2 regions of the Nocardioides dongkuii genome follow, and region 2 is predicted to be linked to the other one. Evidence: predicted binding sites of a transcription regulator. Region 2 holds the regulator's gene; the other holds the start of a gene.
The links. Region 2 encodes HrcA, which represses chaperone genes, less so after heat shock. Its sites were predicted from a motif close to TTGGCACTCGNNNNNNNCGAGTGCCAA; they were not measured.
Positions count from the first base shown of each region.

Region 1: the regulator HrcA is predicted to act here: its motif matches at 6,514-6,540, upstream of groES (co-chaperone GroES).

Region 1 is NZ_CP059903.1:3,489,349-3,499,930, reverse strand. Features, by position in the region: gene tsaD (tRNA (adenosine(37)-N6)-threonylcarbamoyltransferase complex transferase subunit TsaD) at 1-631, shown strand, start outside; gene H4O22_RS16850 (hypothetical protein) at 793-2,004, opposite strand; gene H4O22_RS16845 (SigE family RNA polymerase sigma factor) at 2,001-2,522, opposite strand; gene H4O22_RS16840 (S-(hydroxymethyl)mycothiol dehydrogenase) at 2,694-3,794, shown strand; gene H4O22_RS16835 (MBL fold metallo-hydrolase) at 3,791-4,411, shown strand; gene H4O22_RS16830 (hypothetical protein) at 4,581-5,216, shown strand; gene H4O22_RS16825 (THUMP-like domain-containing protein) at 5,307-6,476, opposite strand; gene groES (co-chaperone GroES) at 6,676-6,969, shown strand; gene groL (chaperonin GroEL) at 7,071-8,699, shown strand; gene H4O22_RS16810 (hypothetical protein) at 8,798-10,048, opposite strand; gene H4O22_RS16805 (SigE family RNA polymerase sigma factor) at 10,042-10,582, opposite strand, start outside.
Region 2 is NZ_CP059903.1:2,604,924-2,615,505, reverse strand. Features, by position in the region: gene hemW (radical SAM family heme chaperone HemW) at 1-1,163, shown strand, start outside; gene H4O22_RS12610 (TM2 domain-containing protein) at 1,184-1,576, shown strand; gene H4O22_RS12605 (DUF3097 domain-containing protein) at 1,637-2,485, opposite strand; gene H4O22_RS12600 (hypothetical protein) at 2,535-2,768, opposite strand; gene H4O22_RS12595 (MBL fold metallo-hydrolase) at 2,787-3,647, opposite strand; gene H4O22_RS12590 (hypothetical protein) at 3,683-4,402, opposite strand; gene hrcA (heat-inducible transcriptional repressor HrcA) at 4,567-5,625, shown strand; gene dnaJ (molecular chaperone DnaJ) at 5,696-6,874, shown strand; gene H4O22_RS12575 (16S rRNA (uracil(1498)-N(3))-methyltransferase) at 6,882-7,631, shown strand; gene H4O22_RS12570 (winged helix DNA-binding domain-containing protein) at 7,628-8,683, opposite strand; gene H4O22_RS12565 (Gmad2 immunoglobulin-like domain-containing protein) at 8,806-9,741, opposite strand; gene H4O22_RS12560 (HIT domain-containing protein) at 9,803-10,147, shown strand; gene H4O22_RS12555 (hypothetical protein) at 10,144-10,582, shown strand, end outside.

The sequences.
Region 1 (10,582 bases), 880 kb from region 2:
CGGCGGGCACTCCAGCCTGCTGCGCGTCGAGGACGTCACCGGCGACATCGACCCGCTGGGGTCCACCATCGACGACGCCGCGGGGGAGGCCTTCGACAAGGTCGCCCGGCTGCTCGGCCTGCCGTTCCCCGGCGGCCCGCACATCGACCGGGTGGCCCGCGACGGCAACAGCGTGTACGTCGACTTCCCGCGCGGGCTCAGCTCGCGCCGCGACCTCGAGCGGCACCGGTTCGACTTCTCCTTCTCCGGGCTGAAGACCGCCGTCGCGCGCTGGGTCGAGGCGCGCGAGCGGGCCGGCGAGCCGGTGCCGGTCGCCGACGTGGCGGCGTCCTTCCAGGAGGCGGTCTGCGACATCCTGGTGCGCAAGGCGCTCGACGCCGCGTCGTCGGAGGGCATCGACGACCTGCTCATCGGCGGCGGCGTCGCCGCGAACTCCCGCCTCCGCGCGCTCGCCGAGGAGCGCGCCGCCGGCCTCGGCATCCGGGTCCGCGTCCCCCGGCCGGGCCTCTGCACCGACAACGGCGCGATGGTCGCCGCCCTCGGCGCCGAGATGGTCCGGCGCGGCCGTACGCCGTCCTCCCTCGACCTGCCCGCCGACTCCAGCCTGCCGGTGACCGAGGTCCTTGTCTGAGCCGCTGCGTGGCGCCCCGCCCCCGGACGTCATACGTCCTGGTCGCGATAGCCGCCACGTCGTACGACGTCCCGCGGGACGTCAGACGAGTCGGTGCCGATAGCCGCCAACGCGTATGACGTCCCGCGCGGCGACCGGTGCCCTATCAGGACGGCCCAGCGTCACTCCGCGAGCAGGTACTCCTCGACCATCTCGGGGTTGCCGCCGGGCGCCGGACCGTCGACCACCTCCGGCTCGGAGCCGTCGAGCGGCACCCGGACCAGCGACCACGCCCGGCCGGAGAGGTCGGTGGTGCTGACCAGCAGGTGCCCCGCGTCGCCCCAGCCGGCCCGGCTGACGACCACCTCCGACTCGGGGGGCGACGTCGCTCCGGCAGAGGGGGACGCGACCGGCTCGGTCCCGTCCGGGAAGGTCAGCACCGGCCGCAGGTCGAGGTCCAGCACGACGACCTCGCCGGACATGTTGTTGTCGCCGCGCATCCCGAGCAGGTGCCGCCCGTCGGGGGAGAACCGCAGCCCCGACGTCTCGCAGGTGCGCGCGACGAGCTCGCCGGCCACGGCCTCGTAGAGCGCCGCGCAGCCGAACTGCTCGGCGGGCCCCGGGGGGAGCTCCACGGCCCAGAGCTGCCCGTCCGGGGAGACGTCGCTGATGCTCGCGAACGGCCACAGGTCCTCCGTGGCGTCCGAGGCCCGGTCGAGGGAGACGTCGTACGTCAGCGCGTTGCTGTCGCCGACCAGCACCCGGCAGCCGCCGGCGGCGCACGAGTGCCCCAGCACCGCCTCGATCGTCGGCAGGGTGAGGTCGTCGACCGGCACCCGGGCCAGGTCGGTCGGCGCGGACTGGTCCGACTCCAGCACCTGCACCTGCCCCTCCGCCCCCACCCAGGCCACGGTGCGGCCCTCGTTGCCGGTGGTCAGGTCGTTGACGAGGACGGGGTACGACGTCGGCTCGGCGCCGGCCGGGTCGAGCACCACGGCGCGGCGGGGGAGCATCAGCACGACCCGGCCGTCGGTCAGGGTGGCCAGCTCGGTGACCTCCCCGACGTCCGGCGGCAGGGCGACCGTTCCCCCGTCGGGCAGCGTGACGACGCCGTCGTGGAGGACGGCGGCCGACGGGGACACAGGCGGACCGGCGGGGTCGACGGCGCGGTCGGAGCGGTCCTCGCCCGGCCCGGCCAGCAGCGCGACGGGCAGCGCGACGGCGGCCACCGCGGCGGCCGCGCACGCGGCGACGCCTCGCCGGCGGCGCCGGATGGAGCGCGCCCTCCCGCGGATGTCGTGCACCGTGAACGGCGCGTCCTGCAGGGCCTCGGCCCGCTCGTCGAGCGTGCGGGCCAGCCTCGACTCGAGCTCCTGGGTGCGGTGGTCGGTCATCGCTGCTCCTCCCTCGGGTCGAGCTCGGCCGGGGTGCGCTCGCGCAGGAGCGCGAGCGCCCGGCTGGACTGGGACTTCACGGTGCCGACGCTGATCCCGAGCACCTCGGCGGTCTCGGCCTCGGTGAGCTGCTCGTAGTAGCGCAGCACGACCACCGCCCGGGCCCTGCGGGGCAGCGTCTGCACGACCTGCCACAGCGCGTCGCCGAGGCCCTCGTCGTACGCGTCGTGGTGGGGGCTGCCCTCCGGCAGCACCTCGGTGGCGTGCTCGCGGCGCTTCCAGCCGCGGCGCCACACCGAGTTGTTCTCGTTGACCATGATCCGGCGGACGTAGGCGTCCACGGCGCCGCGGTCGCGCACCTTGTCCCAGGCCAGGTACAGCTTGGCCAGCGACGTCTGCAGGACGTCCTCGGCCTGGTGCCGGTCCCCGGTGAGCAGGTACGCCGTGCGCAGCAGCGCCGGCTGTCGGGCGGCGAGGTACGCCGTGAACTCGGCGTCGCGTGCCGCGGACCTGCCCATGGCCCCAGTCTCGGCGCCGGTCCTCTCGATGAGCTGCATCTGCTCACTCCCGTCCGTGTCGAGGGCAAGACGCGAACGCGGGCAGAAGGGTTGCAACCGCGCGGTGGGTGCCTCCCTCTACGGTGGTCCTGGTCGGACCGGGTGGCGGTCCGACGTCGGAGGAGGACGCACATGCAGCAGGTGAAGGCCGTGGTCGCACGGGCGAAGGGCGCTCCCGTCGAGGTGGTGACGATCAACGTCCCCGACCCGGGTCCGGGCGAGGCGGTGGTGCAGGTCCAGGCCTGCGGCGTCTGCCACACCGACCTGCACTACCGCGAGGGCGGCATCAACGACGAGTTCCCGTTCCTGCTCGGCCACGAGGCCGCGGGCGTCGTGGAGGCCGTCGGGCCCGACGTGACCGACGTGGCGCCGGGCGACTTCGTCGTCCTCAACTGGCGCGCGGTGTGCGGCGAGTGCCGCGCCTGCAAGCGCGGCGACCTCCAGTACTGCTTCAACACCCACAACGCGACGCAGCGGATGACCCTCGAGGACGGCACCGAGCTGTCCCCGGCGCTCGGCATCGGCGCGTTCGCCGAGAAGACGCTCGTCGCGGCCGGCCAGTGCACCAAGGTCGACCCCTCGGCCCGCGCGGCCGCGGTCGGCCTGCTCGGCTGCGGCGTGATGGCCGGCATCGGCGCGGCGATCAACACCGGCGCGGTCACCCGCGGCCGCTCGGTCGCGGTCATCGGCTGCGGCGGCGTGGGCGTGGCGGCGGTCGCCGGCTCCGCGCTGGCCGGCGCGAGCCCGATCATCGCCGTCGACATCGACCCCAAGAAGCTCGCCAAGGCCCAGGAGATGGGCGCCACCCACACCGTCGACTCCTCGCAGGTCGACCCGGTGGAGGAGATCAAGCGGATCTGCGCGGAGACCTACGACGGCGCGGACGGCGCCGACGTCGTCATCGAGGCGGTCGGCCGGCCGGAGACCTGGAAGCAGGCGTTCTACGCCCGCGACCTCGCCGGCACCGTCGTCCTGGTCGGCGTGCCCACCCCCGACATGAAGGTGCCCGACCTGCCGCTGATCGACGTCTTCGGCCGCGGCGGTGCGCTCAAGTCGAGCTGGTACGGCGACTGCCTGCCCTCGCGCGACTTCCCGATGCTGGTCGACCTCTACCAGCAGGGCCGGCTCGACCTCGACGCGTTCGTCACCGAGGAGATCGGCATCGACGACGTCGAGGCGGCGTTCGACAAGATGCACCACGGCGACGTCCTCCGCTCGGTCGTGATCCTGTGAGCGCCCGCGTCGACCACGCGGTGGTCAGCGGCACCTTCTCGCTCGACGGCGAGACCCACGAGGTCGACAACAACATCTGGGTGGTCGGCGACGACGCGGAGTGCGTGGTCATCGACGCGCCCCACGACGTCGACGCGATCATGGCGGTCGTCGGCGACCGTGCGGTGCGCGCGATCCTGCTCACCCACGCCCACGACGACCACAGCCGGATGGCGCCGGCCCTGCGGGAGCGGGTGGTCGCGCCGATCATGCTGCACCCCGACGACCGGCCGCTGTGGGAGCTCACCCACCCCCAGGACGAGGACGGGGTCCTCTGGGACGTCGACCTCGGCGAGGGCTTCGAGATCGTCGTCGGCGGCACCCTGCTGCGGGCGCTGCACACCCCGGGGCACGCCCCGGGCGCGGTCTGCTTCTACGCCCCGTCGCTCGGCTGCGTCTTCACCGGCGACACGCTCTTCCAGGGCGGGCCCGGCGCGACCGGTCGCAGCTTCAGCGATCGGCCCACGATCGAGGCGTCGATCCGCGAGAAGCTCTTCGCGCTGCCCGACGAGACCGTGGTGCACACCGGTCACGGCGACGACACCACGATCGGCGCCGAGAAGGCCGCACTCGCATAGCGCATCCCTCCGGGCGGGACGTCGGCGGGGAGGTCCCGCCCGGAGACGGGACTTCAGACCCGGAGGGTCGAGCACCTTCGCCTCTGATCGAGCGCCGGCGGATGGGCGAAGGTTGGTGACATCAAGGCGGAACGGGCACCAGGTCCCCGCCGGTCACCGAAGGAACGTCATGCGCGCAGCACTCGACAAGTTGATCTCGTGGACAGGGCTTGCCCTGGCCGTCGTCCTGCTCATCGCCGGCGGACTGCTGTTGTGGGCCAACACCTTCATCGCGGACCAGGTGGACCAGCAGCTCTCGGACCAGGACATCATCATGCCCGAGGGTCCGGCGCTCGAGTCGCTTCCCGAGGCTGACCGCGAGGCGATCGAGGAGTTCGCCGGCAGCCCGCTGGACACCGGCCCCGAGGCTCAGGCCTACGCCGACCACTTCATCCTCGCCCACATGAACGCCAGCGGCGAGGAGCTCGCCGGTGAGCCGGTCACCTACCAGGAGGCCAGTGGCAAGGGCCGCGAGCTGTCGGCGGCCCTGGCCGAGAACCCGGACGCCACCCAGGAGCAGATCGACGAGGCAGCGGCCTGGATGGATCTGCGCGAGTCGCTCTTCCAGGGCAACACCCTGCGCGGCCTGCTCCTCTACGGCTACGCCTTCGCGACCATGGGCACCATCGCCGGCATCGCTGCCATCGGCTCCTTCGCCGGTGCCGCCGTCCTGCTCGTCCTGGCCGGCCTCGGGATCCGGCACGCTCGCCGCGTCGCCCGGTCCGAGGGTGTCGGCACCGGCGGCAAGGTCGCCCAGACCGTCTGAGCAACCGTCCGCCCCGTCATCTCCCGGAACCCGCACAGGGTTCCGGGAGATTCGGCGTTCCCGGGACGGGGGCGCCGGCGCGGGCGTCGCTCAGAGCGGGCGGACGAGCAGCGCCGTACCGCTCCCGGCGACGCGGGTCATCACGAGGGTGGCCTCGTCGTCGCCGTGCAGGTCGAGCCGCTTGCGCAGCTGCTCGGGCACCACGTCGACCCCACGCTTCTTGATCGTCAGCCGGCCGATGCCGCGCTCGCGGAGCGCCGCGCGCAGCGGCTTGTCGCGGTAGGGGAGCTCCTCGAGCACCTCGTAGCCGCGGGCGAACGGCGTCGTGACCGCCTCGGCCGAGGTCACGTAGGCGATGTGCTCGTCGACCAGGCCGCCGCGCACGCCGGCCGCGACCGCGGTCACCAGCCCGGCGCGGATCACCGCCCCGTCCGGCTCGTAGAGGTACCGGCCGACCGGGAGCACCCCGACGGCGTCCGCGCCCGGGTCGTCCTCGTCGGTCATCGTCGCCAGCCCGCCGTCGCCGATCACCGTGGCGCGCCGGGCGGTGGTGGCCAGGCTCCCGGACCAGAGCGCGGCCTCCTTGACCTCGCCGTGGTCGCTGACCCACTCCGCCTCGACGCCCGGGGGCACCAGCGAGTGCGGGATCCCCGGCGCGACCTTCACGCAGGCGTCGTGCCGCAGGAGCTTCTCGACGAACGGCCAGGGCGGCGTCCAGTCGGCGGCGTCGAAGGTCCGTCCCCGGCCGGTACGCCGCGCGGGGTCGGCGTACGCGACGTCGAAGGGGGAGGGGTCGATCGTGGTGGCGTCGGCGACCTGCACCGCACCGGGCAGGTCGAGCGCGGCCAGGTTGGCGCGGGCCACCTCGACCCGCACGGGGTCGAGGTCGACGCCGGCGCAGGTGATCCCGGCCCGGGCGGACGCCATCAGGTCGCCCCCGATGCCGCAGCCGAGGTCGATCAGGCTGCCGGTCCGGAAGGCCTCGAGCCGGGCCGCGCGGTGGGTCGCCACCGACAGCCGGGTGGCCTGTTCGAGGCCGTCGGGCGTGAAGTACAGCCGGGCGGCGAGGTCGCCGAACTTCGCGGCCGCCCGCACCCGCAGGGTGGCCTGGGTGAGCGCGGCGGCCACCTGCTCCGCGGAGGCGTCGCGCCGCAGTGCGGCCTGGGCGCGCAGCGGGTCGTCGTCGGCCACCTCCTCGGCGCGGGCGAGCAGCCGCTGCCCGTCGTCGGTCAGCAGCCACCGGAAGGCGTCGAGGTCCACCGCCCGATCCTCGCAGGTCGCTCGCGCGCGGGGGGCGCTGGCACTCAGCGCAGGGGAGTGCTAGTTTCAGTACTGGCACTCTCCTCGTGAGTCTGCCAACGCCCGCACCCCGGTACGACCCCCGCGACGGCGCCCCGGGACGCAGGCACCCAGACGTGAAACACCCGCCATCCGAAGTTCGAAAGTGGAGGTCGACATCGTGTCGGTCAACATCAAGCCCCTCGAGGACCGCATCGTCGTGAAGACGCTCGAGGCAGAGCAGACCACGGCCTCCGGCCTGGTCATCCCGGACACCGCCAAGGAGAAGCCCCAGGAGGGCGAGGTCATCTCGATCGGCCCCGGCCGCATCGACGACAACGGCAACCGGGTCCCGCTCGACGTCGCCGTGGGCGACAAGGTCATCTACAGCAAGTACGGCGGCACCGAGGTCAAGTACGCCGGCGAGGAGTACCTCATCCTCTCGGCGCGCGACGTCCTCGCCGTCGTTTCCTGATTCTTCTGAGCTAGTCCGGCACGTTTCGGTCCTCGCACTCACGTGCCGACGACCGGAGCGTGCCGGACTACTCGTTTTCTAGGTTCGTTTCAAGGAGAGCAATGCCCAAGATCCTGGAGTTCGACGAGAACGCCCGACGCGCCCTCGAGCGCGGCGTCGATGCCCTCGCCAACGCCGTCAAGGTGACGCTCGGCCCCAAGGGCCGCTACGTCGTCCTGGACAAGAAGTGGGGCGCCCCGACCATCACCAACGACGGTGTCACCGTCGCGCGTGAGATCGAGCTGGACGACCCGTTCGAGAACCTCGGCGCCCAGCTGACCAAGGAGGTCGCCACCAAGACCAACGACGTCGCGGGTGACGGCACCACCACGGCCACCGTGCTCGCGCAGGCGATGGTCCACGAGGGCCTCCGCGCGGTCACCGCCGGCGCCAACCCGATGGGCCTCAAGCGAGGCATGGACGCCGCGGCCGAGGCCGTCGGCGAGGCGCTCCGCGCCGCCGCCCGGGAGGTGGACTCCAAGGAGGACATGGCCTCGGTGGCCACCATCTCCAGCCGCGACGCGCACATCGGCGACCTGCTCGCGCAGGCCTTCGACAAGGTCGGCAAGGACGGTGTCATCACCGTCGAGGAGTCCAACACCATGGGCACCGAGCTCGACTTCACCGAGGGCATGCAGTTCGACAAGGGCTACATCTCGGCGTACTTCGTGACCGACCCGGAGCGGATGGAGGCCGTCCTCGACGACCCCTACATCCTGCTGCACCAGGGGAAGATCTCGGCGATCGCCGACCTGCTCCCGCTGCTGGAGAAGGTCATCCAGGCCGGCAAGCCGCTGTTCATCCTCGCCGAGGACGTCGACGGCGAGGCGCTCTCGACCCTGGTCGTCAACAAGATCCGCGGCACCTTCAACGCCGTCGCGGTGAAGGCCCCGGCCTTCGGCGACCGCCGCAAGGCGATGATGCAGGACATCGCGACCCTGACCGGTGGTCAGGTCATCGCCCCCGAGGTCGGCCTCAAGCTCGACCAGGTCGGCCTCGAGGTCCTCGGCCAGGCGCGCCGTGTCGTCATCACCAAGGACAACACCACGATCGTCGACGGCGCCGGTGACACCGCCGAGGTCGAGGGGCGCGTCAACCAGATCAAGGCCGAGATCGAGTCCACCGACTCCGACTGGGACCGCGAGAAGCTCCAGGAGCGCCTCGCGAAGCTGGCCGGCGGCGTGTGCGTCATCAAGGTCGGCGCCCACACCGAGGTGGAGCTGAAGGAGAAGAAGCACCGCATCGAGGACGCCGTCTCCGCGACGCGCGCCGCGATCGAGGAGGGCATCGTCGCCGGCGGCGGCTCCGCCCTCATCCACGCGGCCTCCGTGCTCGACGACAACCTCGGCCTCACCGGCGACGAGGCGGCGGGCGTGCGGATCGTGCGCAAGTCCGTCGACGAGCCGCTGCGCTGGATCGCCGAGAACGGCGGCGTGAACGGCTACGTCGTCATCACCAAGGTCCGCGAGCTCGGCGTCGGCAACGGCTACAACGCCGCCACCGAGGAGTACGGCGACCTGGTCGCCCAGGGCGTCCTGGACCCGGTCAAGGTCACCCGCTCCGCGCTGGTCAACGCCACCTCGATCGCGGCCATGCTGCTGACGACCGAGACGCTGATCGTGGAGAAGCCCGAGGACGAGGACGAGTCCGCCGGGGCCGGCCAGGGCCACGGCCACGGGCACGGCCACTGAGCTCCACGCTCTGAGCCTCACGCACCACCCGCACGACGTACGACGGCGCCGGTCCCCTCGGGGGCCGGCGCCGTCGGCGTTTCGCGGGGGATCCGGGCTCAGCCCAGCTCGGCCAGCCACTGCGTCGCGCCGTGGCCGCGGTTGACCGGGGTGTGCCACATCGCCAGGTCGGAGCCGTGCGGGACCGGTCCGCCGAGGCCGAACTTCGACCAGCTCTCGCTGAGCTGGACGAGGTCGCCGGTCTCGGGCCGGAACGCGTAGGTGCCGCCGTCCTCGCGGCTGAAGCCGGTCACGAGCACCGCCGGGCCGCCCGCCCAGCCGGCCTCGACGCCGTCGCCGCGGACGGTGACCACCTGCTCGCCGTCGGTGCCGACGACCTGCACGCGGTCGTCACGGACGCCGTCGCGCGTGCCGCAGTACTGGCTGAGGACCAGGAGGTCATCGACGCGCTGCAGGCCGAGCTGGTTGCAGCGGTCCCCGGACAGCGGGTCGAAGTCCCGCTCCTCGCCGGTGGCGAGGTCGCGCACGTGGACGCGGTCGTTGGGCTCGTTGTGGGTGGCGGTGAAGGTGAGCTGGTCACCGGTGACGTCGAAGTCGCCGACGACGGTCTGCTCGTCTCGGACGTCGCCGGGGTCGGTGAGCGAGACCGACCACAGGTCGAACTTCCGGATCTCGCCCCCGGTGTCGAGGGAGACGTAGAGCCGGTCGCCGCCGGCCTCGACGCTCTGGACCTCCGCGCGGGGGAGCGAGGGCCACTCGATCGTGGACCACGTCTCGGTCGTCCGGTCGAAGACGCGCGCGGAGACGTCCTTGGCCCCCTGCCGCAGCCCGCGGAAGACCAGCCGGTCGGTGCCGAGGGAGATCGGGCCGTCGATCTGCTGCGGCCCACCGGGGAGCCAGCGGGGCTCGTCCTCGGCCGGGTCGAGCAGCCCGACCCGGGTGTGGTTGCGGACCGTGTGCGGGCCGTCGGTCACCAGCACCAGCCCGTCGTCGGTGACGCCCGAGAGGTAGCGGCCGTTGGCGCGGTCGAGGTTCTCGTTCGTCAGCGACGTGAGCACCCGGAAGTCCTCGCCGGGCACCCCGGCCCGGGCATCTGCCAGCGTCAGGACCCGGCCCACGGGTTCCAGCTCGCGGTCGGCGGCGTCCGGCCCGGACCCGCCGCCGACGTCGGTCAGCAGCGAGCCGGTCACCAGCACGCCGGCGACGACCGCAGCGGTGCCCCCGGCGACGGCGACGCGGCGGCGGCGTACCCGGCCCCGCCCGGTGCGGACCACGGCGTCGAGGTCGAGGTGGTCGGGGGGCGGGGACGCGACGTTCTCCCGCATCAGCTGCTCGAGGTCGTTCACCATGACGGGCTCCCTGCACTGTTGACGGTGAGCTCGTCGCGTGACGCGCTCTCGAACATGGACCGCAGCGAGCCCAGGCCCCGGGAGGTCTGGCTCTTGACGGTGCCCTCGCTGCACCCGAGGGCCAGCGCGGTCTCGCGGACGTCGAGCTCCTCGAAGTAGCGCAGCACGACGCAGGCCCGCTGCCGCTCCGGCAGCCGGGCGAGCGCCGCCATCAGCGCGGCCCGGTCGGCGACCGCGGACGCGACGTCCTCGGTCGAGGCCCGGGACGGGTCCGGCTCGACCGGCACCTCCCGGCTCGACCGGCGCCGGCTCGCGTCGAGGAACGCCGAGACCACCGCCTTGCGGGCGTAGCCGAGCTCGCCGCCCTGCTTCACCAGCCGCGGCCAGGCGACGTACACCCGGACCAGCCCCTCCTGGACGTGGTCGGAGGCCCGGTCCCAGTCCCCGCACAGCAGGTACGCCGTGCTGCGCAGCCGTCGCCGGGCGCCGGCGGCGAACTCGGTGAACGCCGCGTCGTCCGCGGCGTCCCGGCGC
Region 2 (10,582 bases):
AGCGACCCTTCGGCCTCTACGTGCACGTGCCGTTCTGCGTCGTGCGGTGCGGCTACTGCGACTTCAACACCTACACCGCAGAGGAGCTCGGGCCGGTGGGCGGCGCGCCCGGCGCCTCGCGGGGGACGTACGCCGAGGCCGCGATCGCCGAGGTCCGCCGGATCCGGCGGGTGCTGGGCGACCGGGACCTGCCCGTCTCCACCGTCTTCTTCGGCGGCGGCACGCCGACGCTGCTCAGCCCGGCCGACCTGGGCTCGGTGGTCGCGGCGATCAACGCCGAGCTCGGCCTCGCCCCGGACGCCGAGATCACCACCGAGGCGAACCCCGACAGCGTCACCGCCCGCGACCTCGAGGAGCTCCGCGCGGTCGGCTTCAACCGGATCTCGTTCGGCATGCAGTCCTCGGTCGACCACGTGCTCCGGGTCCTCGACCGCACCCACGACCCGGCGCGGGTGCCGGACGTCGTGGCCTGGGCCCGCGCCGCGGGGTTCGACCCGGCCGAGGGCGGCAGCCTCAGCCTGGACCTGATCTACGGCACCCCCGGCGAGAGCCTCGCCGACTGGGAGACCACCGTGGAGTCCGCGCTCGCCTGCGCGCCCGACCACGTCTCGGCGTACTCCCTCATCGTGGAGGACGGCACCGCCCTGGCCCGGCAGGTGCGCCGCGGGGTGCTCCCGATGCCCGACGAGGACGACCTCGCCGACAAGTACCTGCTCGTCGACGAGCGGCTCAGCGCGGCCGGGCTGGAGTGGTACGAGGTCTCGAACTGGTCCACCGGCCCCGACACGAGGTGCCGGCACAACGTCCTCTACTGGACCGGCGCCGACTGGTGGGGCGTCGGCCCCGGCGCGCACTCCCACGTCGGCGGGGTGCGCTGGTGGAACGTCAAGCACCCCGCGGCGTACGCCGACCGGCTCGCCGCCGGTGTCAGCCCCGCGCACGCCCGCGAGGTGCTCGCCCCCGAGGACCAGCGCGTGGAGCGGGTGCTGCTCGAGGTGCGGCTGCGCGACGGGCTGCCGCTCGACGTGCTCGACGCCGCCGGCCGCGCCGCGGTGCCGCGGGTGGTGGCCGAGGGCCTCGGCGTGACCGCGGGGGACCGGCTGGTGCTCACCCAGCGCGGCCGGCTGCTGGCCGACGCCGTGGTCCGCGACCTGCTGCCCTGAGAAACCCCTAGGCTGCCCCCATGACGCAGGGACCGCACGAGGACGACCCGACGCAGCCCTACGGGCAGCAGCCGCCGTACACCCAGCCCCCGACCCAGCCGTACGCCGCCGGCTACCCCGGCTACCCCGGTTTCCCGGGTGCCCCGGGTGCGGTCCCCGGGGCGCCGTACGGCGTGCACCCGACCACGGGCATCCCGTACTCGGAGAAGTCCAAGCTGGTCGCCGGCCTGCTGCAGATCCTGCTGCCGCTCGGCATCGGCCGGTTCTACCTGGGCGACAGCGGCATGGGCGTGGCCCAGCTGCTGGTCACGATCTTCACCTGCGGCGTCGGCGGGCTCTGGCCGTTCATCGACGGGATCATCATCCTCGCCACCGACAGCAAGGACTCGCAGGGCCTGATGCTGCGGAGCTAGGTGCGTGCTGAGTTCGGGACCCGACTGGGTTTCGAGACGGCTCGCTCGTCCTTCGCAGGCTCAGTCCGAGCTCGCGACGAAATCGATGAGCTCCTCGACGCGACCGAGGAGGGCGGGGTCGAGGTCGTGGTAGGACGAGACGCGGCCGAGGATCTGCTTCCACGCACGGGCGATGTCGGCCTGGTCGCGGTGCGGCCAGCCGAGATGCTGGCAGACGCCCTTCTTCCACTCGATCGTGCGCGGGATGTCGGGCCAGCGCTCCAGCCCCACCCGGTCGGGCTTCACGGCGGCCCAGACGTCGATGAACGGGTGACCCACGATCAGCACGTGCTTGCCGATCGGGGACCGGGCCACCGACTGCGCGATCCGGCTCTCCTTGGACCCGGCGACCAGGTGGTCGACGAGCACGCCCACCCGCCGCTGCGGGCCCGGGCGGAAGTCGCGGAGGTGCTCGGCGAGGTCGTCGACGCCGTCGAGGTACTCGACCACGACGCCCTCCACCCGCAGGTCGTCGCCCCAGACCTTCTCGACCAGCTCGGCGTCGTGCCGGCCCTCGACGAAGATCCGGCTGGCGCGGGCGACCCGGGCCGGGGCGTTCGGGACGGCGACGGACCCGGACGCGGTGTGGGTCGGCTTCGCCGGGGCCGTGCGGTGCACCGGGGCGGTGAGGATCACCGGGCGACCCTCCAGCAGGAAGCCGGGGCCGAGCGGGAACGTGCGGCGGCGCGCGCGGCGGTCCTCGAGGGTCACGGTGTCCAGGTCGCGGTCGACGGCGATGATCTCGCCGCACCAGTCGGTGGTGACCTCCTCGACGACCGCGCCGATCTGCGCCGGGGTCTCCACGGCCCGGCCGCGCTTCGGGGCGCGCCAGTCGGTGGAGAGGACGTCGGAGCCGTATCGGTCTGCCACGACCGCCACGCTAGGCCTCGGCGCCGACGGCGCCGGGGACGCGCGCCGCTCAGTCCTGCTGTGACGTGTCCGACGTCTCAGCGGCGTCCTGGTCGGCGTCCTGCTCGCCGTCCTGGTCGGCCTGCTTGCCGCCGGTGAGCAGGTCGTCCACGGACTCGCCGGGTTCGAGTCCCTCGGCCAGCGGGTTGTCGTCGGCGGGCACCAGGTCGTCGGGCAGCGCCTCGTCGGGGACGCCCGTGGTCGCGTCGGACTCGTCGGTGGTGTTCTCGTCGCGGTTCGTCATGGGCGAGCAGGTACCCGCTCAGACGAGAGGCAGGCGTCGCTGGCCGCGGGGCAGGTGCTCGTACCCCCGGCGTACGGCGTCCACCAGCCGCTCGCGCGGGTAGGGCCACTCGGTGGCCTCGAGCGCCTGGGCGGCCGGCACCCCGCGGGCGGCCAGGTCGCGGATCGTCTCGGCGACCACGCCGATCGCGTTGCGCTGCTCCTCCACGAAGGCGCGGTCGACCGGCGCCCCGTGGCCCGGGACCACCACGCTCGCGGACGTGGTCAGCCCGAGGACGATGTCGAGGCTCCACGGCCACTCCAAGGGGTAGCAGTCGGACCCGAAGCCCGGGACGCCGTCGGTGAGCATCGACTCCTCGACCAGGTCGCCGGCGAGCAGGACGTCGGCGTCCGGCACGCGCAGGACCAGGTCGCCGCCGGTGTGCCCGCGCCCGGGGTGCACCAGCTCGACCTGCCGGTCGCCCAGGTCGAGCGCGACCGCGGAGGAGAACGTGTGGTCCGCCGGGACCACCTCGGTCGCGCGCACCTCGTCGCCGCGGGGGTCCTCCGGGTCGGCGTCGTACAGCGCCTTGGCGCGCTCGCCGGCCTCGACGGTCCGCTCCGCCGCGGTCTCGTGGGCGTGGATCGGGACCGCGCCGTACGCCGTGCGCAGGGTGCCGTTGCCGAAGGTGTGGTCGAAGTGCTCGTGGGTGTTCACGATGCCCAGGACCGGGCCGACCCCGAGCCGGCGTACGTCCTCCACGACCTCGCGGGCGGCGACGGCGGAGGCGGTCGTGTCGACGAGCAGCACGCCGTCGGCACCGCCGACCAGGCTGACGTTGACGTCGAACCACGCGTAGCGCGCGACCCAGACCCGGTCGGCGACCTCCGTGAACGGCATCCCGGCAGGCTAGCCGGGAGGACCTGTCGCCGGTGTCAGCGGAGCCCGGAGTGCAGCTCGCGGCGCAGCAGCTCGCCGAGCTCGGCGGGGGTGCGCGCGGCGCGGGGGAACTCGACCCGGGCGACGTGCCCGCCGTCCACGTCGACCCAGTGCACGTGCACGCCGGTGGTCGTCAGGTCGCGCAGGGTCACGCCCAGCACGTCGGGCAGCGGCGTCCCGGTGGCCGTCGCGACCGCGTGCCGCAGCTCGTCCTGATGGCTGGTGCCGGCGTGCTCGGCGGAGCGCTGGAGGTAGCCGCGGTTCAGGTGGTGCACGGGGGAGCGGAGGGCGTCGGAGGGGACCCGCACCGAGGCCTCGCCGGTCTCGGTCCCGAGCAGCGTGAGGTCCACCTCGAGGGTGACCCGCACCCGGGACGCGTCGCAGCAGGCGCACGCCTCCGCCGCGTGGGCGCGCAGCTGGCCGGCCAGCGTGAGCCGGTGGTCCCGCTCGGGCGAGCCCGGCTCGCCGAGCCCGCTGCGCAGGGTGAGCAGGACGTTGCGCCGCTCCTGGCCGGCTGCCGCCAGCGGGCTGTCCGCCGGGCACGAGAACGTCGGGGTGCCGCCCGCGTCCTGCATCCCGACGGTGTCGTCGAGGACGGCGTCCGGGCACCCGTCCACGACCAGGCCGACCGAGGCCGGGCAGGACAGGATGCTGCGGGCGAGGGCGACGTGCTCCGCCGGGTCGAGCAGGGGTCGATTGGTGCGGTCCACCGTCATGCACGCCTCCAGGTCGCGTTCAGCAAGGCAAGCCTAACCTTTGTCCGTCCCGAGGGGAAGGTGTGTCCACTGGCACGCCGCGTACACCGGTCCCGCCTTGTAGCATTGGCACTCCAGACGCGCGAGTGCCAAAAGGCCGCTCGCACCGGCGACGAGGAGGCGGGATGCAGGAGGAACGTCGGCTCGCGGTCCTGCGGGCCATCGTCGAGGACTACGTCGCGACCGAGGAGCCGGTGGGCTCCCGCGCGCTGGTCGAGCGCCACCGGCTCGGGGTCTCCCCGGCCACCGTCCGCAACGACATGGCCGCGCTCGAGGACGAGGGCTACATCACCCAGCCGCACACCAGCGCGGGCCGGGTCCCCACCGACAAGGGCTACCGGCTCTTCGTGGACCGGCTCAGCACCGTCAAGCCGATGAGCACCGCCGAGCGGCGCGCGATCTCGACGTTCCTCGACGGCGCCGTCGACCTCGACGACGTGGTCCAGCGCTCGGTGCGGGTGCTCTCCCAGCTGACCCGCCAGGTGGCGGTCGTGCAGTACCCCACGCTCTCCCGCTCCACGGTCCGCCACGTCGAGCTCGTGCCCCTGGCCCCCGCCCGGCTGCTCGCGGTGCTGATCCTCAGCACCGGACGGGTCGAGCAGCGGGTCGTCGAGCTCGGTCGCGACCTGACCGACGACGACCTCGCCGGGCTGCGCGCCCGGGTCAACCGCGCCGCCACCGGTCAGGTGATCGCCGACGCCGCCACCGCGCTGCGCGCCATGGTGCCCGAGCCGACGGCCGGCGACGCCGCCGGCGACGGCCCCCAGGACGGCAGGGACGACGGTGGCGTCACCGCCGCGGTCGTGGACACGCTGGTGGAGGCGATGGTCGACCACCGCTCCGACGAGCGGATCGCCGTCGGCGGGGCCGCCAACCTCGCGCGGTACGGCGACTCGTTCGACTCCGCGGTCCGGCCGCTGCTCGAGGCGCTCGAGGAGCACGTGGTGCTGCTCAAGCTGCTCGGTGAGGCCAGCACCGGCGGAGCGGTCACGGTGCGGATCGGCGCCGAGGGGCCCTACGAGCAGTTCGCCTCGACCAGCGTGGTCGCCACCGGGTACGGCCCGCGCGACCAGGCGCTGGCCACCCTGGGCATCGTGGGCCCCACCCGCATGGACTACCCCGGCACGATGGCGGCGGTGCGCGCGGTCGCCCGCTACGTCTCCCGGATCCTCGACGAGGGCTGAGCCCCGCCAGCGTCCCGCCCCGACCCACAGACTCAGCACCACAGACTCAGGACCACAGAAGGAACCCCACGTGAGCCAGGACCCGTACGAGCTTCTCGGTGTCGCCCGCGACGCGGACGCCGACGCCATCAAGAAGGCCTACCGGCGTCTCGCCCGTCAGCTGCACCCCGACGTGAACCCCGACCCCGAGACCCAGGAGCGGTTCAAGGAGGTCACCCGGGCCTACGAGGTGCTCTCCGACCCGCAGAAGCGGGCGGCGTACGACCGCGGCGGCGACCCGTTCGGCGGGGCCGGCGGGTTCGGCCAGGGCCCCGGGTTCTCGTTCACCGACATCATGGACGCGTTCTTCGGCGGCCAGGGCCCGGGCGGCGCGGGCGGTCCCGGCGGCCGCGGCCCGCGGTCCCGGTCGCGCCGCGGCCAGGACGCGCTGATCCGGCTCGAGATCGAGCTGGCGGAGGCGGCGTTCGGCGTCACCCGCGAGCTCAACGTCGACACGGCCGTCCAGTGCAGCACCTGCCACGGTGAGGGCGCGGCGCCGGGCACGCACGCCGTGCCGTGCGAGACCTGCCGGGGCCAGGGCGAGGTCGCCCACGTGCAGCGCTCGTTCCTCGGCGAGATTCGCACCCTGCGCCCCTGCGCGGCCTGCCGCGGCTTCGGCACGATCATCCCGGAGCCGTGCCGCGAGTGCTCCGGCGACGGCCGGGTCCGGTCGCGCCGCGCGCTGACCGTGAAGATCCCCGCCGGCGTCGACAACGGCACCCGCGTGCAGCTCGCCGAGCAGGGCGAGGTCGGTCCCGGCGGCGGGCCGGCGGGCGACCTGTACGTCGAGATCCACGTCGCGCCCCACGAGACGTTCACCCGGCAGGGCAACGACCTGCACTGCACGGTCACCGTGCCGATGTCGGCCGCCGCGCTGGGCACGACGTTCACGCTGCCCACCCTGGAGGCGGACGTCGAGCAGGGCGCCGACTCGGGGGTGGAGACCTCCTTCGAGCTCGAGGTGCGGCCCGGCACCCAGTCCGGCACGCAGCAGGTGCTGCGCGGCCGCGGCGTACCCGGCCTGCGCGGTGGGCGCGGCGACCTGATCGTCACGATCGCCGTCGAGACGCCGACCCGGCTCGACGCCCGCCAGGAGGAGCTGCTGCGCGAGCTGGCCGCGATCCGTGGCGAGGAGGACCCGACCGGGCAGGTGAAGCCGGGCTCGAAGTCGGTCTTCGGCCGGCTGCGCGACGCGTTCAACCAGCACTGAGCCACCGATGTCGCTGCCGGTCCACCTCGTCCCGTCGCTCGCGGGGGTCTCGGTCGGCGCCCCGGTGACGGTCGAGGGCGACGAGGCGCACCACGCGGTCGCCGTACGCCGGCTGCGGGTGGGGGAGTCGGTCGTGCTCACCGACGGCGCCGGCACCTCGGTGGTCGGCGAGGTGAGCTCCACCGGCAAGCGGGTCTTCGCGGTGACCGCGACGTCGGTGGACGTCGTACCCGCCCCGGAGCCGGTGGTCACCGTCGTCCAGGCGCTGCCCAAGGGCGACCGCGGCGAGCTCGCGGTCGAGGTGCTGACCGAGGTGGGCGCGGCCCAGGTCGTGCCGTGGGCCGCGTCCCGCAGCGTCGCGGTCTGGAAGGGCGAGCGGGCCGAGAAGGCCCTCGGCCGGTGGCGGGCGACGGCCCGTGAGGCGGCGAAGCAGGCCCGCCGGTCGTGGTTCCCGGAGGTCGCGCCGCTGGCGAGCACCGCCGAGGTGGTCGCGCTGGTCGAGGCGGCGTCGCTCGCCGTGGTGCTGCACGAGGACGCCACCCTCCCGCTGGCGTCGCTCGACGTGCCCGCCTCCGGGACGGTGCTGGTCGTCGTCGGTCCCGAGGGGGGCCTGACCAAGGAGGAGGTCGCGGCGTTCGTGGCCGCGGGCGCCGCGTCGGTGCGGCTCGGCGGCGAGGTGCTGCGTACGTCGACCGCCGGCGTCGCCGCGGTCGCCGCGCTGCTCTCCCGGACCCCGCGCTGGGGCGCCCCGGACTAGCGCGCCAGCAGGCGTTCGACCCGCGCCGACTCCGACGCGAGCCCGGACTGCTCGCTGCGGGTGAGCGGCCGCAGCGTCTCCAGGACGTGCACCCGGCCGTCCTCGACGCGCCACAGCCCCTCGAGCCAGCCGTCGACGAAGAGCGCGTTGGCGGTCCCGCCGTTCACGCCCATCCACGCGTTCCGCTTCTCGGGGTCGGTGACCCGGTCGCGCCGCGCGTGCGAGAGCCAGACGTTGTCGTAGCAGCCCAGCAGGCGCACCGGCGCCGGGACGTCCTCGTCGGCGAGCTCGCCGTCCGGGACGTCGTACAGGGTCCGGCCGGCGTCGTCCTCGTGCCGGACGAGGTCCGTCATCGCCGCCAGCACCGGGCCCAGCCGGGTGACCGCCGACCAGGCGGTGACGTCGGCCGCCGTCGCCGGCCCGAAGGCGCGCAGGTAGCGGCGCACGACCTCCGGGACGTCCGGGGGTGCGGCGTCCCAGCCGTCACGGCCGAGCCACGCGTCGGCGTACTGGTAGACGACGCCGCCGGACCGCTTCCAGCACCCGCGCGGGGGCAGCTGGGCCAGCGGCGCGGCGAGGCGCGCGACCTGACCGAGCGCGGTGGCCGGCCGGTCCGGGAAGGCCTCGGCCAGCCGCTGGGCGAGCTCCTTCTGGGCGAGCGGCCCGTCGGCGAGCGCCGCGCGGAGCGCCGCGGCGAACGCGGCGCGGTCCACGTCGGCGGCGCCGCGGACGTTCTGGCTGCTGCGCAGCTCCTGCTCCATCCGCGGCTGGGTCCAGGCCCGTAGCGGAAGCGCGTCCTCGGCCGCGAGGAGGTGGATCGTCCCGCGCATCGTCAGCAGCCGGACCAGGGTCCGGTCCTCGAGCCCGCGGGTGACGTCGGCGGGGTCGAGCTCGGAGAGCCGGGCGGCGAGCGAGAGGTACGGCGGCAGGTTCTCCTGGGCCTGCAGCCCCACCAGGTGCCGCGCCTCGTCGACCACCGCGGCGTCGACGCGCTCCAGCAGGTGCTGGCGCTGCAGCAGCGTCCGGTTGAGCCGCCTCCGGCTGAGCCTCACGCCCGCAACCTACGCCGACCCGGGGACAACCCCGCCGAGTCGGCGTGAGTTGACGCCGGGGAGCGCCAACTCACGCCGAGTCGGCGTACAACTCACGCCGACTCGGCGTAGGTTCTCCACAGCTACTCGACGGTGATGGTCTTGCTGTCGGCGTGGGGGCCGGGGCCCTCGCCGGCGGAGGGGTCGTCGGTCATCGCGACGAAGGTGTACTCGCCGGGCGCGAGGCCGGACACGTCGACCTCCGCCTCCCAGGGCCACAGCCGGTCCATCCAGCCCTCGGCGGTCGTGAAGCCGTCGAGGACGACCTTCCGGCCGCGCCGTACCTCCCACGGCACGGTGGCCTCGAAGGAGCTCGCGACCCCGCTGGCGGTGAAGGTGCCGGACACCGTCGCGCCCTCCTCGGGCGCGGTGACGTTGACCAGGCCCAGCACCTCGAGCGGCGGCCGGGCGGTGACGCCGCGGGCGGTGTCGACGCCGAAGAGCGTCACCGGCGCCCCGTCCAGGAACACCCGCACGGGGGAGCGCTCCTGCTGCACGCCCTGGAGCGTGAGGACCAGCTGCTGCGCCGCGAGCACCGACTCCTCCGAGGAGTCCTGGCCGGCCGGCGTCGTCCAGGACTCGTCGGCCAGCTCCACCCGGAACCCCTCGCGGTCGTGGGCGACGCTCGCGAACGCGCCGTCGGGGTACGCCGTCCGGTAGTCGGGGTCGAGCGCGTCGCCGGCGGTCATCAGCGCGGCCGCCGCCTCGAGCGGGTCCTCGGCCCCGACCCGGCGGAACTCGCGGAACAGCCGCGACCCCTGGGGAGTGTCCGCGACGAAGTAGACCGGCACGGTGACCGTCTCCTCGGTGGCCCCGTCCTCGGAGGGCGACGGCGACCCGGACGGCGACGTGGACGGCGACGTGGACGGCGACGTGGACGGCGGTGCGGACGGCGAGCCGCCGACGGGCGTGGGGTCCTCGGCGCGCGGCTCGTCGTCGTCGCCGCAGCCGACCAGGGCGACGGCGAGGGCGGCGGTCAGCGCGAGCGCGGCGACGCGGGTGCGGGGAAGGGTGGTCATGGCCCCATCCTCGGCCCCCGGGACGGGTTTCCGTGGGACCATGGCCCGGGAGGGAGCACCTGTGAACGACAACGACTGCCTGTTCTGCCGGATCGTCGCCGGGGAGATCCCGGCGGAGACCGTGCGCGTCACCGAGCGCACCGTCGCCTTCCGCGACATCAACGCGCAGGCGCCGCTGCACGTGCTCGTGGTGCCGAAGGACCACTACGCCGACGCGGCCGCGCTCGCGGCCGGCGACCCGGCGGCCTCGGCCGAGCTGGTCACGACCGCCGCGGCGGTCGCCGCCGCCGAGGGGTACGACGACTACCGGCTCGTCCTCAACACCGGAGCCGGCGCTGGGCAGACCGTCTTCCACACCCACCTCCACGTGCTCGCCGGCCGGCCGCTCTCCTGGCCGCCCGGGTGAGGCGCCTCCGGGCCCTGGCCGCAGCCGGCGTGCTCCTGCTCGCGGCCGCCTGCTCCGCCGGCGCCGACGAGGGCGGCACCGAGGACGGCGACGCCCGACCGGCCCCGACGACCAGCCCAGCCAGCCCGTCAGCCAGCCCGACCAGCCCGTCAGCCAGCCCGACCAGCCCGTCAGCCAGCCCGACCGGCTCCCACTCCGCCCACGCCGCGGCGAAGCCGGGCAGGCAGACGCCCCTGCGTCGCGGCGAGGACCGGCGCACGCTGACCATGCAGGCGTCGTACACGCCGTCCGCGCCGACCGGCGTCGGCACCGACGACTACCGCTGCTTCCTGCTCGACCCCGAGCTCGAGCGCGACTCCTGGCTCACCGGCACGAACGTGCTGCCCGGGGACCCCGACGTCGTCCACCACGTGATCCTCTTCCGGGTCCCTCCGG